Regions from separate parts of the Pseudomonas sp. NPDC086278 genome, predicted to be linked through region 1. Evidence: riboswitches for the same ligand, from Rfam matches in the RefSeq annotation. Region 1 holds a riboswitch; the other holds the start of a gene.
What was found. Region 1 has a riboswitch for cobalamin ahead of cobO (cob(I)yrinic acid a,c-diamide adenosyltransferase). Riboswitches for the same ligand answer to the same signal wherever they lie in the genome.

Region 1 (4,692 bases):
ATTCCTTGACCGGGCCGAGACAAAGAACCGCCAACGGCTTGGCACCGGGCGGCAACCCCAACAGGTCCGCCAGCGCTTGCGGTTCGAACAGCGACACCCAGCCCATGCCCAGCCCTTCGGCACGGGAGGCCAGCCACAGGTTCTGGATCGCGCAAGACAGCGAAGCCATGTCCATTTCCGGCAAGGTCCGACGGCCAAAGATGTGGCGCTCGCGATCATCCATCAGCGCGGCGACCAGTACTTCGGCGCAGTCGTTGATGCCTTCGACTTTGAGCTTCATGAATTCGTCGGTGCGCTCGCCGAGGGCTTCGGCGGTACGGATGCGCTCTTCTTCGACCAGCGACTGGATCTGGCCGCGCAAGGTTTTATCGCTGATGCGGATGAAGCGCCACGGTTGCATCAGGCCGACGCTGGGGGCCTGGTGGGCGGCTTCAAGCAGGCGCCGTAGCAGTTCGGGCTCGACGGTGCCGCCGCAGAAGTGGCGCATGTCGCGGCGTTCGGCGATGGCGCGGTAGACCGCTGCGCGCTCGGTTTCGGAGAAGGCGTTGGCGCTCATGGCCTCTTCGCGAGCAAGCCCGCTCCCACAGTGGATAGCGCCGTTGCTGAAGGGCTGCATTCCACAGTTGAAGCGGTGTTGCCTGAAACGCGCTCCACTGTGGGAGCGGGCTTGCTCGCGAAGGCGCCCTCAAGGTCAGGCGCAAACAGCGAGGCGATAGCAGTGGGATTGGACGGAAAATAAAAGTGCACATACGAAGCGGTCATCCGCCCCTGACGATAAACCGCCTCCGCGCCACGGCCACCGTTCGGGCTCAGGCCACGGGCAATCGGCACAAGCTCGGTGCTGGTCAGCGAATGATGATAGGTGTGCCCGCGCAACAAACCTTCCGGCAGTTCCACCGCTTGCAACGCCAGCGCCGCCAGGCGCTTTTGCATCACCGCCTCACCGGCGAGCAAACCGACCAGTTCCGCGCGCGTGCCGTCGACGTCGGTCAAGGAATCGAGCAGGTACAACATGCCGCCACACTCGGCCAGCAGCGGCTTATCGGCCGCATGGTGCGCACGAATCGCCTCAAGCATCGAGGTGTTCTGCGACAGCGCCACATGGTGCAACTCCGGATAGCCGCCCGGCAGATACAAGCTGTCGGCTTGCGGTAATTCGGCGTCACGGATCGGCGAGAAGAACGACAGTTCCGCACCCATGGCCCGCAGCAGATCGAGGCTGGCACCGTAGGTGAAAGCGAACGCTTCATCGCGGGCCACGGCAATGCGCACACCCGCGAGCAATGGCTCAGCGGCTATCACGTCCGGCGCGGCGAATTCCACCGCTGGCGGCAGCGCAACCTCGCAACTGCTGGCCAGCGCGTTGGCCGCCGCATCGAGGCGCAGGTCGAGATCGTTCAACTCGCGGGCCTGAACCAGACCGAGATGGCGGCTCGGCAACTCGATCCCGGTTTCCCGCGACAAGGCGCCGTACCAGCGCAAACCTTCGGTCAGGCTGCCCTCGAGCAACTGCGCGTGACGCAAAGTGCCCACGCGGTTGGCCAGGACACCGGCAAACGGCAAGTCCGGCTGATACTTCGCTAGGCCCAACGCCAGCGCGCCGAAAGTCTGCGCCATCGCCGTGCCGTCGATCACCGCGAGCACCGGCACGCCGAAGTGCCGCGCCAGATCGGCACTGGACGGCGTGCCGTCAAACAGGCCCATGACGCCTTCGATCAGGATCAGGTCGGCGTCAGCGGCGGCTTCCCACAACAGTCGACGACTTTCCTGCTCGCCAACCATCCACATGTCCAGTTGATACACCGGCGCACCGCTGGCGCGCTCGAGAATCATCGGGTCGAGAAAGTCCGGGCCGCATTTGAACACGCGCACTTTGCGCCCCTGATTGCGGTGCAGACGGGCCAGCGCGGCGGTGACGGTGGTCTTGCCCTGACCGGAGGCCGGCGCGGCAATCAATACCGCCGGGCAATGCCGTGGCTGACTCACAATTCGACGCCCTTCTGCGCTTTGATCCCGGCCTGGAACGCATGCTTGATCACGCCCATTTCGGTGACGGTGTCGGCGAGTTCGATCATTTCCGGCTTGGCGCCACGACCGGTCACCACCACGTGCTGCATCGGCGGTCGCGCCTGCAAATCGCTGAGCACCTGATCGAGGTCGAGGTAGCCGTGCTTGAGCGCGATGTTCAGCTCATCGAGCACCACCAGGCCAATCGACGGATCGCGCAGTAATTCACGGGAAACGACCCAGGCGGCTTCGGCGGCGGCGATGTCACGCTGGCGGTCCTGGGTTTCCCAGGTGAACCCCTCGCCCATCACGTGAAAACGCACCTGCTCCGGGAAGCGCCGGAAAAACAATTCCTCGCCGGTGCTGTTACGCCCCTTGATGAACTGCACCACGCCGCACCGCATGCCGTGGCCCATGGACCGCGCGAGCATGCCGAACGCCGAACTGCTTTTGCCTTTGCCGTTGCCGGTCAGCACCAGCAGCAAGCCGCACTCATTGGGCGAGTTGGCGATGCGTTCATCGATCACGGCTTTTTTGCGCAACATGCGCGCCAGATGGCGTTCGTCACGATCAGGGGAATCAGTCATGGGGGAGCTCTCCGTTGAGGCTGGATAACGGCGGGCAGGCACAAGAATAGACGGCAAAAAGCCTGGCATCGCCCACCGTGATGCCGCTGGATGAATCAGGCCGGTCTCCGGGCTCATGAGCGGCGTTTTGCCTGACTGCGCGCCTTCCCATGTCGGTCGACACAGTGGCTTAAGGCGCAGCCTTCACTCATTTACCGTTGCGGGGGCAGCGCCGGGATCGTGATCTTCTTCGCGTGAAGAGAGGACTCACCGGCTTCCCTGTTTCACTCTGTCGACGTTGGCCACAGAGCACCTGAAACAAGCCGCGAAGGTTAGAGGGTTGGGGGTGGAGCGTCAATTAAAGACAAAGCCGGAGCGGGCGATATACTGCCGCCGATCAAATATCTGACGCCATTCTTGCACCAGACTGTCAGCGGTGATATCAAAGCGCCACAACCCAACAACACAATTACAAGGGTGAGCAACATGCAAGGCATGATTATCAGCAATCCGAAGCTGGAATTCCTGCGACCGGTGCTGGAGCGCTGGTTTGACTGTATCGACCGTTTCAACACGGTGCGCGGCGATAACGACACGCCTTACTGGTATGACGAAAAGGCCAACCTTGGCCTGCTCTCCGCCGCCGCGTGGATGGCGGAAATGGTCACGCTGCAACAAACGTCAACGCGCAAACAGAACGAAGAAGGCGAGCGCAACGCCCGCGCCGATCTGTTTATCGCCACGGCCGAAGAACGCGCCTACTTTCAGGCCACCCAACGTTGGCCGCGGGTCAACAGCCTGAACCTGACGCAAGCGTTGCAAGACATCACCAGCGATGCCAAACGCATCAGCTACAGCAGCGACCTGAAACTCGGCTGCCTGTTCGTTACCCCGCAAAAGGCTCAGCAAAGCGCGACACCCGAAGAACTCCAGGACATGGTCGACGACCTGCAAAAGGAACACACCTGCGCCGTGGCCTGGTATTTCCCGTACGCCTACCGCAAGTTGCGCAACGAAGCCGGCAACTATCATCCGGGCATCGCGGTGCTGCTCAAGGAAGCTCGCGGCTGATCGGTTGAACCATCGGTCGATTAATCTTCTCTATGCTTAAGACACTGCATTCATAGGGAAGAACAGTATGCGCAAGTCCCAGCTCGCTCTTGTTATCGCGCTCGCCGGAGGGCTCGCCGCCTGTGGTGAATCCTCCAGCCTGCAAGTCTCCGACGGCACCGGTCCGTCACCCAAGCTGCCCGAACCCAACAAAACCCTGATGCCGACGGTGAATATCGCCCCGGCCATCGGCTGGCCGGACGGCGTGAAGCCAACCCCGGCGGCCGGCACTCAAGTGGCGGCGTTTGCCGAAGGGCTCGATCACCCGCGCTGGCTGTACGTACTGCCCAACGGCGACGTGCTGGTGGCTGAAACCAATGCCCCGCCCAAGCCTGACGACTCCTCCGGCATTCGCGGCTGGGTGATGAAAAAAGTCATGGGCCGTGCGGGCGCCGGTGTTCCCAGCGCCAATCGGATTACCTTGTTGCGCGACAAAGACCACGACGGCATCGCCGAAACCCGCACGGTGTTTCTGGAAAACCTCAACTCGCCGTTCGGCATGACGTTGGTCGGCAACGATCTGTATGTGGCCGATTCCGACAAGCTGATCCGCTTCCCGTACAAGGAAGGCGAGACTTCGATCACCGCACCGGCGACCAAAGTCGTCGATTTGCCGGGCGGCACGATCAACCATCACTGGACCAAAAACGTCATCGCCAGCAAGGACGGCAGCAAGCTGTACGTCACGGTGGGTTCGAACAGCAACGTCGGCGAAAACGGCCTGGAGGCGGAAGAGGGTCGCGCGGCGATCTGGGAAGTGGATCGCGCCACCGGCAATCACCGGATTTTCGCCTCGGGCATCCGCAACCCCAACGGCCTGGCGTGGGAACCGCAGAGCGGTGCGTTGTGGACGGCGGTCAACGAGCGAGACGAAATCGGCAGCGACCTGGTGCCCGACTACATCACCTCGGTGAAAGACGGCGCGTTTTATGGCTGGCCGTTCAGCTATTACGGCCAGCACGTCGATGTTCGCGTGTCGCCGCAGAACCCGGACCTGGTGGCAAAAGCC
Region 2 (4,692 bases), on a different contig from region 1:
CGCCTGCAATTCAATGTGATGCGCCTGTAATGCCTGATCGAGCAACGCCCGCAGCGTGCCGACGGGGCAGCCGCGCTGGCAGCCCAGGCCGACCACCAGGGTCGGCGCTGTGCTGTCATCGGTCATGCGTGGTATTGGCCATCGCTTTTGCGGCGGAACAACCAGGCGCTGATCAGGCCCAGGGCCAGCCAGAACGCAACGTTGGTCAGCTGCGAAGCGATTTTGAACTGAGCTTCCAAAGCCTCCGGCGCGAGCATTGAATGCACTTCCGGTTGTGGTGCGCCGATGATGTGCGGCACCGCCAGAATCGCCACGCCGAGGACTTTCATCAGCCAGTGACGGCTGAAGACAATCAGCGCGATACCGACCGCAGTGGAAGCGGCCGTACCGATCCACCAGATTTGCCGTTGCGCCAGATCGGCGGCGGCAGTGCCCGGCAATTCAGGCGGCAGGCCGAGGGTCGGCGCCAGCACGAAGGTCGCGTAACCGGCCAGGCCCCAGAGCAGGCCTTGAGAGGTTTTGCTCGGTGCGCGCAAGGTGTAGAGGCCGGCGAGCATCAGGGCGAAACCGACAGCAACCACCAGGTTGCCGCCGGTGGTCGACAGCACGCGCTGCCAGCCGTCTTCCGGTTCCCAGGCTTCGGCGTCGTGGGTGTGGCCGGCCATGGCGCTGGCGTCGTGTTCGTGGACTTGAACGGCTGCGGGTTCGGATTTTTCGTAGGTCTCAGCCTGCAAAATCAACGGGGCCACCCAGAAACTTTGCAGCAGGGTCAGCAACAGGGCGGCCAGCAGCCCGGTGAAACCTGCGGTTTGCGCAATACGCTTGATCATGTCGGCAGGTCTCAATGGCACGGGAACGCGGAACTGTGACGGGTATCGTGCGCGGCGTTGTGTACCGCTTCGATGTGCGAGAAACCGGCGAAATACACCAGGCACGCGCCAAGGATCGACGCACACACGGCGGCGGTCAGGCGTTGAGTCAGGGTCGTGGTGCTACTTGCAGTTGTGTGGCCGGTGCTGCTGATGATCGACATGGCGCATCCCTCTGGTCTGTCAGCGGGTGAATAGAGCGCATGCAGGACTTCTGCGAATCGGGCGCGCAGAAGTGCTAACAGCGCCCGCCCACCGCGGGTTTGTTATTCAGTGACCCTAATGATCACCGTGTGTTGCGGGCCGGTCTCCGGGCTCACGAGGGGTCAAGGCTGGCGCCTGGACCTGCAAGCATCACCTTCCCATGCCGAACTGCTGGCACAGTGGTTTTGATGCTTCGCTCGCTTACCGTTGCGGGGGCAGCACCGGACTGACATGGCCTTGAGTAAAGCACATGATTCACCGGTTTCCCGTTTCACCCTGTGAAGGGCACCCGTAACAAGGCGTGTAGGAGAGCATGGCCCGGGGTTTGGCGTCAATTGGCAAGGGTTCTCAACTCCAAGGCAAGGGATATCCTGTGGCGAGGGGGCTTGCCCCCGTCGGGTTGCGAAGCGACCCCAACACCAGACGCCGCGGTTTCTGCAGTCAGACCGTATGCGCATGGATGACGACGGCTTCGCCGCCGAACGGGGGCAAGCCCCCTCGCCACAGAGCCGAACGCGGGCAAGCACCTAGCCACAGACAAGCGCAAGACATTGACCCGCCCCAGCGCGATGCGTAGCCTTGCGCATTCGAGGTTCTTCGGCATGTGCCGAAGCTAAGAAGGGAACGCGGTCGATGCCGCGGCTGCCCCCGCAACTGTGAACGGTGATGTTCGCTGCCACGCCACTGCCAACCTGTCCGACAGGCTCGCGGGAAGGCGCAGCAAACGCCAGTCTAGCGACCGGCACACCGTCAGCCAGGAGACCTGCCTCGACACAGATTCTCACTACAACCGGGCGGGGTGATCCGGTGGCGAATGCTTCCGCGCGCACGCCTGTGCCGCAGCGGTTGTCGTCCCGTATGCCCGCCACCTTGCCAAAGGGCATCCGATGAAAACACTGGCCAAACTCCCCGTCACCATCGTTACCGGCTTCCTCGGCTCGGGCAAAACCACGCTGCTGCGCCACATGCTCGACAACGCGCAGGGCCGCCGCATCGCGGTGATCGTCAACGAGTTTGGCGAGCTGGGCATCGACGGCGAAATCCTCAAGCAATGCTCGATCGGCTGCACTGAAGAAGAAGCCAACGGCCGTGTCTACGAATTAGCCAACGGCTGCCTGTGCTGCACCGTTCAGGAAGAATTCTTCCCGGTGATGCGCGAACTGGTGGCCCGTCGCGGCGACCTCGACCACATCCTCATCGAAACCTCGGGCCTGGCCCTGCCGAAACCGTTGGTGCAAGCCTTCCAGTGGCCGGAAATCCGCAGCGCCTGCACGGTTGACGCGGTGATCACCGTGGTCGACAGCCCGGCGGTCGCTGCCGGCACCTTCGCCGCGTTCCCCGAGCAGGTCGACGCCCAGCGTAAACTCGACCCGAACCTGGACCACGAATCGCCGCTGCACGAGTTGTTCGCCGACCAACTGGCCAGCGCCGACCTGGTCATCCTCAACAAATCCGACCTGATCAGCCCTGAAGACCTGGCTCGCGTGCGCCTCGAAGTCGCCGAAGAGCTGCCGCCGGCGGTCAAAGTCATCGAAGCCAGCAGCGGTCGCGTGCCGCTGGACGTGCTGATCGGCCTTGGCGCCGGCTCCGAGGAACATATCGACAGCCGTCACAGCCACCACGATCACCACCATGAAGGCGAGGATGATCACGACCACGATGCCTTCGATTCCATCTCCATCGAACTGCCGCAAGCCGACGAAAGCCTGCTGATGGAGGCGCTGACGCAACTGGTGGTCAAGCACGGCATTCTGCGAGTGAAAGGTTTCGCGGCGATTCCGAGAAAGCCGATGCGGCTGCTGATTCAGGGCGTGGGCACGCGTTTCGACAAGCATTTCGACCGCCAGTGGGGCGCCGACGAAGCGCGCACCACGCGTCTGGTGCTGATCGGCCAGGAACTCGACGCCACGCAACTCGAAGCGCAATTGCGCGCCGCGCTCAGCGTCTGACCCATGCACCTGCTCAGGACCCAGCCCGGCGGTTTCGTGTCGGATGACAACATCGCCGACCTGGGACAAACCCCCGCCGAGCTGGTGATCCTGTGCAGCGGCGACTCAAGCCTGGCGCTGCTCGCCGAAGCGGCGCAGCAACTGCCCGACGATTACCCGAGCGTGCGCCTGGCCAACCCGATGCAGGTGCAGAATCACGCCTCGGTCGATTTGTACGTCGACGAAGTGCTGCGCCACGCCAAGCTGATTTTGATCTCGCTGCACGGTGGCATCGGCTATTGGCGTTACGGCGTCGAGCGTCTGGTGCAGTTGTCCGAGCAGGGTGTGCAGCTGATTCTGGTGCCCGGCGATGATCGTCCGGACCCGGAACTCAGCGACCTGAGTACCGTGGTGGCCGAGGACCGCGACCGGCTCTGGCAGTTTTTGCGGCAGGGCGGCATGAACAACGCGCTGGAGTTTTTCCGCTGTCTGGCCAACCGCTGGCTGGGTCGCGATTACGCCTGGGACGAGCCGCGCACCTTGCCGCGCACGGCGATTTACCACCCGCAAAAAAGCCCCGCTGAACTGAAGGATTGGCAAGCCGACTGGCTCGCCGATCAACCCGTCGCGGCTGTGCTGTTTTACCGCTCGCATTTGCAGGCGGCCAATACTGGGTTTATCGATGTTTTCTGCCAGCGCTTGCAGGCGGCCGGGCTGAACCCCTTGCCAATTGCGCTGGCCAGCCTGAAGGAGCCCGGCTGCCTGACGGTGGTCGAGGATTTGCTGGATGAAGTCGAGGCCGGGGTGATTCTCAACACCACCGGTTTCGCCCAGTCGAGCCCCGAAGCGCCGCACCTGCGGCCGTTTCGGCGCAATGTCCCGGTGATTCAAGCGATCTGTGCCCAAGACAATGAACCCGGCTGGCGTGCCAGCGAACAAGGCCTCGGTCCCCGTGATCTGGCGATGCACATTGCGCTGCCGGAGCTGGACGGACGAATCATCAGCCGACCGATCAGTTTCAAGGATCTGGCGTGGCGCAGTGAGCGCAGTCAGTCGGACGTGGTGTGTTATCGCGCGCAACCGGAACGCATGGATTTTGTCGCCGAACTGGCGCGGCGCTGGATCGACCTGGCGCGCGTGCCGAACAGCGAAAAACGCATCGCACTGATCCTGGCCAATTACCCGACGCGCGATGGGCGTATCGGCAACGGCGTCGGTCTCGACACGCCGGCGGCGGCACTGAATATCCTGCGTGCGTTGCATGCCGAAGGTTATCCGCTGCCGGCCGAACTGCCCGACAGCGGCACGGCGTTGATCCAGCAATTGCTCGGCGGCGTCAGCAACGACCTCGACACCCTCGACCAACGCCCGTGCATGCAGAGCCTGGCGCTGGACGCTTACCTGCTGATGTTCGACGCACTGCCCGAAGCCAATCGCCAAGCGGTTCTTGAGCGCTGGGGATCGCCAGAGCAGGATCCGATGTTCCGTGGCGGACGAATGATGATCGCCGGCCTGCGCCTGGGCCTGACCTTCGTCGGCATTCAACCGGCGCGCGGTTATCAGGTCGATCCGAGCGCGGTGTATCACGACCCGGACCTGGTGCCGCCGCACGGCTACCTGGCGTTTTACTTCTGGCTGCGCAACACCTACGGCGCCCACGGCGTGATCCACGTCGGCAAGCACGGCAATCT

Region 2: it holds a riboswitch for cobalamin, as region 1 does, so the genes downstream of both, cobW (cobalamin biosynthesis protein CobW) here and cobO (cob(I)yrinic acid a,c-diamide adenosyltransferase) in region 1, are expected to answer to the same signal.

Annotation. Positions count from the first base shown of each region.
Region 1 is NZ_JBNNWE010000023.1:43,379-48,070, forward strand. It holds gene bluB (5,6-dimethylbenzimidazole synthase) at 1-556, opposite strand, end outside; gene ACQKP4_RS09890 (cobyrinate a,c-diamide synthase) at 553-1,986, opposite strand; gene cobO (cob(I)yrinic acid a,c-diamide adenosyltransferase) at 1,983-2,594, opposite strand; cobalamin riboswitch at 2,676-2,905, opposite strand; gene ACQKP4_RS09900 (hypothetical protein) at 3,060-3,644, shown strand; gene ACQKP4_RS09905 (PQQ-dependent sugar dehydrogenase) at 3,712-4,692, shown strand, end outside.
Region 2 is NZ_JBNNWE010000039.1:39-4,730, forward strand. It holds partial or broken gene ACQKP4_RS14270 (cobalamin biosynthesis protein) at 1-126, opposite strand, end outside; gene ACQKP4_RS14275 (CbtA family protein) at 123-830, opposite strand; gene ACQKP4_RS14280 (CbtB domain-containing protein) at 842-1,033, opposite strand; cobalamin riboswitch at 1,154-1,381, opposite strand; cobalamin riboswitch at 1,647-1,858, shown strand; gene cobW (cobalamin biosynthesis protein CobW) at 1,961-3,022, shown strand; gene cobN (cobaltochelatase subunit CobN) at 3,026-4,692, shown strand, end outside.